One region of the Cupriavidus sp. YAF13 genome, then DNA from elsewhere that is predicted to be linked to it. Evidence: riboswitches for the same ligand, from Rfam matches in the RefSeq annotation. Region 1 holds a riboswitch; the other holds the start of a gene.
What was found. A riboswitch is a leader RNA that binds a small molecule or an ion and turns the genes downstream of it on or off. The one in region 1 is predicted to bind glycine.
Positions count from the first base shown of each region.

Region 2: linked by a shared signal. The riboswitch ahead of AB4061_RS04175 (D-amino acid dehydrogenase) and the one ahead of gcvT (glycine cleavage system aminomethyltransferase GcvT) in region 1 are both predicted to bind glycine.

Region 1 covers NZ_JBFRDD010000019.1:20,550-23,954, forward strand. The annotation lists gene AB4061_RS16975 (UvrD-helicase domain-containing protein) at 1-1,305, opposite strand, end outside; gene AB4061_RS16980 (glycine zipper 2TM domain-containing protein) at 1,534-1,764, shown strand; glycine riboswitch at 1,853-1,940, shown strand; glycine riboswitch at 1,962-2,112, shown strand; gene gcvT (glycine cleavage system aminomethyltransferase GcvT) at 2,211-3,338, shown strand.
Region 2 covers NZ_JBFRDD010000003.1:154,066-157,470, forward strand. The annotation lists gene AB4061_RS04165 (PqiC family protein) at 1-394, shown strand, start outside; partial or broken gene AB4061_RS04170 (isochorismatase family protein) at 610-1,053, shown strand; glycine riboswitch at 1,160-1,256, shown strand; gene AB4061_RS04175 (D-amino acid dehydrogenase) at 1,425-2,693, shown strand; gene AB4061_RS04180 (DUF3772 domain-containing protein) at 2,719-3,405, opposite strand, start outside.

The DNA.
Region 1 (3,405 bases):
GAAGGTGCCCAGCACTTCCAGCGTGGTGTTGCCCACGCCGCGCTTGGGCGTGGTGATGGCGCGGATGAAGGCCGGATCGTCGTCCGGGTTGGCGATCAGGCGCAGGTAGGCGCAGATGTCCTTGATCTCGGCCTTATCAAAAAAGCTCTGCCCGCCCGAGAGCACATAGGGAATGCGCTCGCGGCGCAGGATCTGCTCGAACAGGCGCGCCTGGTGGTTGCCGCGATACAGGATGGCGTAGTCACGGAATTGCGCGCGCCGCTCGAACTTGTGGGCCGACAAGCGGAACACGACCGACTCCGCCTCGTGCTCCTCATCGTTCATCGGGTTGACGGCAATGGGGTCGCCCATGCCGTGCTCGCTCCACAGCTTCTTGTCGAACAGCTTGGGATTGTTGGAGATGACCGCGTTGGCCGCCTCCAGGATGCGCACGGTGGAGCGGTAGTTCTGCTCCAGCTTGACCACCTTCAGATCGGGGAAATCGGTCTGCAGCAGCTTGAGGTTGTCCAGCGTGGCGCCGCGCCAGCCGTAGATGGCCTGGTCGTCGTCGCCCACCGCGGTGAAGGCCGGCGCGCGCAGGTGCGAGCCGCCGGCGAGCTGCTTGAGCAGCTGGTACTGGCAGGCGTTGGTGTCCTGGTACTCGTCCACCAGGAAGTAGCGCAGCCGGTTCTGCCAGCGCAGGCGCACCTCTTCGTTGCGCGCGAACAGCTCAGCCGGCAGGCGGATCAGGTCGTCGAAGTCCACCGCCTGGTAGGCATGCAGCGTAGCCACGTAGTTGCGGTAGATCAGCGCCGCCTGGTGATCGTCGGGGTTGTCGGCCTGGGCGATGGCGGTTTCGGGATCGACCATGCCGTTCTTCCACAGCGAGATGGTGCTCTGCACGCTGCGGATCAGCTTCTTGTCGGTGGAGGCGAGCTGCTCCTGCACCATGCCGAAGCAATCGTCCGAGTCCATGATGGAGAAGCGCGGCTTCAAGCCCACGTGCTCGGCCTCGGCGCGCAGGATCTGCACGCCCAGCGAGTGGAAGGTGCTCACCGTGATCTGCTTGATGGGGATGCGCTTGCCCTCGCGCGTGGTCTTGCCTTCCATCAGCTTGGCGATCCGCTCCTGCATCTCCTTGGCGGCCTTGTTGGTGAAAGTCACCGCCGCGATGTGCTTGGGCTGGAAACCCTTGTCCTCGATCAGGTGGGCGATCTTCTGCGTGATCACCCGGGTCTTGCCCGAGCCGGCGCCGGCGAGCACCAGGCAGGGGCCGTCGAGGTAGCGAACGGCTTCGGATTGGGCAGGGTTGAGTCCGTGGGTCATGCGTGGCGGGAAGTGACGGATGTGCAGCGTGGAGGCGCGCGCTGGCTGGGCGGAGGGTGGATGCTAACACGCGGCCGAGGCACCTTTGCGGCAATGAAAGTGGCTCGGCAGGGAGGAGGTAACACTTCGTAAGGTCCGGATCCATGGGCATGCCGGCACCGTCTAACTTACATGTCCGCACGTGTGCGCTCCGTGCCGGATGCATGTCACGATACATTGGAGCGAATCATGAAAACCCTGCAATCCCTGGGCAAGGTCGCCTTGATCGGTATCGCGGTAGCGAGCATGGCCGGCTGTGCCGACATGACTCCCAAGCAACGTAACACCGCGATCGGTGCCGGCGTGGGCGCGGTCGGCGGCGCGGTGCTGACCGGCGGTGATGCGCTGGGCACGCTCGGCGGCGCCGCGGTTGGCGGCGTGATCGGTAACGTCACGACTAGCAACCCTCACAGGAGGTAGGCGAGCCGCCCGGCCCTTGCGCCGTTCCCATGGCGCCGGGGTCGGCGCGGACCGCGTTGACAAAGCCTGGGAGCTCCCGTAAATTGCGCGCATCCGACCGGGAGAGCGCGCAGATCTTGCGCCGCCGAAGGGGTATCACCCGAAAACTCTCAGGCACCATGGACTGGTTGGATCGGCTTGCAACATGCACACGATGCACGCCGTACTCTGGAGAGCGGCACCCGCCACTGATCGATCCGTCGACAGCATTGGTGAGCGTGCCCACCGAAGGGGCGCGCAAGGCTAGGGTTTCCAGCAATTGGGATCCCGCCTTGTAATCTCTCAGGTATCGAGGACAGAGGGGTCATCCGCCACAGCGGATCTGGCAGCGCTATGGCGCGCCGAATCCTGCGGCGGATGGCCCTTTTTCGTTTTCGAACCGAGATTTGCCTTCCCCCGAGGATTCCATGACGCTCCAGGCCACGCCCCTCAACGCCATCCACCGCGCACTCGGCGCCCGCATGGTCGACTTCGGCGGCTGGGACATGCCGGTCAACTACGGCTCCCAGATCGAGGAACACCATGCCGTGCGCAGCGATGCCGGCATGTTCGACGTCTCCCACATGTGCGTGGTCGACCTCAAGGGCGCCAATGTGCGCCCCTTCCTGCGCGGCCTTCTGGCCAACAACGTCGACAAGCTGCAAACGCCGGGCAAGGCGCTGTACTCCTGCATGCTGGATGAGAAGGGTGGCGTCATCGACGACCTGATCGTCTATTTCTTCGCCGAGGACGACTTCCGCCTGGTGGTCAACGCCGGTACGGCCAATGACGACATCCAGTGGATCGCGGCACGCAATGCCGCCACCGGCAGTGGCGTGGCCATCACCCCACGCCGCGGCGACAACGCGCCCGAAGGCGTGGAGCCGCTGGCTATCGTCGCCGTGCAAGGCCCGAACGCCCGCGCCAAGGTCTGGAGCGCCTTCCCCTCCACGCAACCCAGCGAAGCCCTGAAGCCGTTCAATGCGCTGGTCGTGCAGGATTCCGCGCTGGGCGAAGTCATGGTGGCGCGCACCGGTTACACCGGTGAAGACGGTTTCGAACTGGTGGTGCCCGCTGCGAATGTGGCTGGCCTGTGGGAAAAGCTGGTCGCCGAGGGCGTGCACCCGGCGGGCCTGGGCGCGCGCGACACGCTGCGCCTGGAGGCCGGCATGAACCTGTACGGCCAGGACATGGATATCCACACCTCGCCGCTCAATGCCGGCCTGGCCTGGACCGTGGACCTGCAAAGCGAACGCGACTTCACCGGCAAGGCGGCCCTGGTCGCCGGTGGCCAGGCCCAGCAGTTCGTCGGGCTGATCCTGCGCGAAAAAGGCGGCGTGCTGCGCGCCCATCAGAAGGTCATCACCCCCGCTGGCGAAGGCGAAATCACCAGCGGCACCTTCAGCCCCTCGCTGTCCCAATCCATCGCTTTTGCCCGCCTGCCGCGCGACGTGGCCATCGGCGCCGAAGTGCAGGTCGAGATCCGCGACCGCAAACTCGCCGCGACTGTGGTTAAACTGCCGTTTGTGCGCAATGGCAAGGCACTCGTGAGCTGAACGCTCGCACCGGTCACAGCGCGCCCGCCGGCGGTTACCCCGTCGAACATCGACATCCCCCGGCTGG
Region 2 (3,405 bases), on a different contig from region 1:
TCTTGTCCTGAGCGACGGCAATGGCAGGCTCAGGCTATTGGCGCAGGATCGCTGGTCGGCATCGCTGCCGGATGAGTTTCGGGACGCGCTGTCCCAGCGATTGCAGGCGAGCCTGGGCGCGGTCGATGCCTACCAGCATGGCAGGTCCGGCGCGGAGCCGCTTTACCGCGTCAGCGCGGAAGTGGTGCAGATCGATGCCCAGATCGACGAACGCGTCAGCGCCATCGTCAACTGGACCGTGCGCCGAATGCCCGATGGCAGGGTGACGGTGGGCCACACACGGGCGGAGTTGGCCGCGCCGGGTGGCGTGGACGGCGTTGTCGCTGGCTATCAGCAGGTAGTGGTCAACGCTGCTGCCGATATCGCGGCGGCTGTGCGTTCGCTACGGCTGTGAGTCTCGCGCGGCGTGGCCTCTGTGGCGCATCGCCTGGTGCCTCAAAATATCAATCAATAAAATTGAACAAGTTATCCGACGAACTCATCACATCGACGGCCGGCTCTGCCATAAAGTTCAACCTATGGACGGATCGGCGCCAAAGACGACGTTCTAAATAATTCAACCATGTAGCCAAGTGGCCAAATAGCCAAGTAGCCAAGGAGAGAGAAATCATGACCAACGCCAAGCTCGAAGTCCTGACCCCGCAAAACAGCCAGCTGATCTTCATCGACCACCAGCCGTAGATGGCCTTCGGCGTGCAGTCAATGGACCGCCAGGCGATGAAGAACAACGCGGTCGGGCTGGCCAAGGCGGCCAGGATCTTCAATATCCCCACCACCATCACCACGGTGGAGAGCGAGTCTTTCTCCGGCTACACCTACCCCGAACTGCTTGACGTATTCCCCGGCCAGCAGACGCTGGAACGCACCTCGATGAACTCGTGGGACGACCAGAAGGTGCGCGACGCGCTGGCCGCCAACGGCCGCAAGAAGATCATCGTGGCCGGCCTGTGGACCGAGGTTTGCAACACCACCTTCGCGCTGTCCGCGATGCACGACAGCGACTACGAGATCTACATGGTGGCCGACGCCTCCGGCGGCACCAGCAAGGAAGCTCCCGCCCGCTGAAATTCGCGGCCTGAACCCGCAGGGAACTTCCCCAGGCAGTCAGACTAGTGCTAAAGTTCCGAGCCATGCCACCTGGTATTACCCGGCGGCATGCAAAGTGATATCGGGAGAGACTGCCTAGCCAAGCGCCGGGCAGCGCCGAAGGAGCAACCGCCCCGGAAACTCTCAGGCAAAAGGACCGGTATCACGTTTGAACTCTGAAGAACCCCGGCGCTCGTCAGCCGGCGGTACCGAAGGAGCAAGCGATCCTCGCCACCCCCAAAGTGGCGTATCGTGAATCTCTCAGGTCAAGGACAGAGGGGGCGTCTTTTGTGCATGCCGCGCAAGAGGCTCCCATCCGACGTCCTGGAACCATAGAGATGAAAACAATTGCCGTTATCGGTGGTGGCATCACCGGCGTGACCACTGCCTATGCGCTCGCCAAACGCGGTTTCTCGGTCACGCTGCTCGAAAAACACCGCTATGCCGCCATGGAAACCTCGTTCGCCAACGGCGGCCAGCTTTCCGCTTCCAACGCCGAAGTCTGGACACACTGGTCCACCATCCTCAAGGGCATCAAGTGGATGCTCAAGAGCGATGCGCCGCTGCTGGTCAACCCGCGCCCGAGCTGGCACAAGCTGTCCTGGTTCGCCGAGTTCATCGCCGCCATTCCCCATTACCGCAAGAACACCATCGAGACCACGCGCCTGGCAATTGCCGCGCGCGACCACCTGTTCTCCTGGGCGGCGGCCGAAGGCATCGATTTCGACCTGAAGAAGGAAGGCATCCTCCATATCTATCGCGACAAGGCGGGTTTCGAGCATGCCGGCAGGGTGTCCAAGCTGCTGGCCGAGGGCGGGCTGGAGCGCCACGCCGTCACGCCGGAAGAAATGCGCGCCATCGAGCCGACCCTGGCCGGGCAGTACTACGGTGGTTATTTCACCCAGAGCGACTCCACTGGCGACATCCACAAGTTCACCAGCGGCATGGCCGCGGCCATCGACCGCCTGGGCGTGCGTTGCCTGTACAGCCAGGATGTCCAGTCGGTCAGCACCGATGGCCGGCAGGTCACCATCGTCAGCAGCGATGGCCAGCAGGCCGAATCGCGCGTGTTCGACGGCGTGGTTGTCTGTGCCGGCACGGCCAGCCGGGCGCTGGCGGCCAGCCTTGGCGATCGCGTCAACATCTATCCGGTCAAGGGCTATTCGATCACCGTCAACCTGAATGACGCGCAAAGCCAGGCGGCCGCGCCCGTCGTGAGCCTGCTCGACGACGAGACCAAGCTGGTCACCAGCCGCCTGGGCGTTGACCGCTTCCGCGTGGCGGGCACGGCGGAGTTCAACGGCTACAACCGCGACATCCGCGCCGATCGCATCCGCCCGCTGGTGGAGTGGGTCAACCAGTGCTTCCCCGGCGTCAGCACGCGCAGCGTGGTGCCCTGGGCCGGCCTGCGGCCGATGATGCCTACCATGCTGCCGCGCGTGGGCCGGGGCCGTGCGCCCTGCGTGTTCTACAACACCGGCCACGGCCACCTGGGATGGACGCTGTCGGCGGTCACTGCGGACATGATCGGCGATGTGGTGCAGCAAGCCATGGGCGCCAGGCGTGCGCATGGCGTGCAGGACTCGGTGGCGCTGGTGACTCCGTAACGGGCCGCGTAAGGGGCCGGACGCGTTACGCGCCAAGCGCGGCCATATTCTCCACCCGCAACGTCTGCGGGACCGACAGCGAGATATCGGCCGCGCGCAGCCGCTTCAGTATCTCGAACAACAGGTCGCTCTTGGTCGCGGTGGCGATCCGGGGGCTGCCGACGTAGCCCGTCACGCTAAGCGTGATTCCGTTCGGCGCCAGCTGGCTGAACGTGACGGATGGCGCGGGCTTGTCGAGGATCGCCTCATTTTCCCGATAGGAGTCGAGCAGCAGTTCGCGCACCTGTTCGGGATCGATGTTCAGCGGGAAGGTGAGCAGCAGCGTCGCGACGCCTTGCGTGCTGTTGCTCATCGTCACGTTGCGCAGGTTCTGCGAGATCAGCTGCGAGTTGGGCACGATCACGGTCGAGCGGTCGCCCAGCAGGATCTCCGTCGCGCGCACGTTGATGCGCTTGATGTCGCCCTCCACGCCGCCGATGCTTACCATGTCGCCGACCTTCACCGGGCGCTCGGTCAGCAGGATGAGCCCCGACACGAAGTTCTTGACGATCTCCTGCAGGCCGAAGCCAATGCCCACGGACAGCGCGCTGACGATCCAGGCCAGGTTTTCCCATCTGACGCCCAGCAGCGACAGCGTCAGCAATACGATCAGCACATAGCCGATGTTGCTGAACAGCGTGATGAGCGATGCGCGCAGGCCCGCTTCCATGCA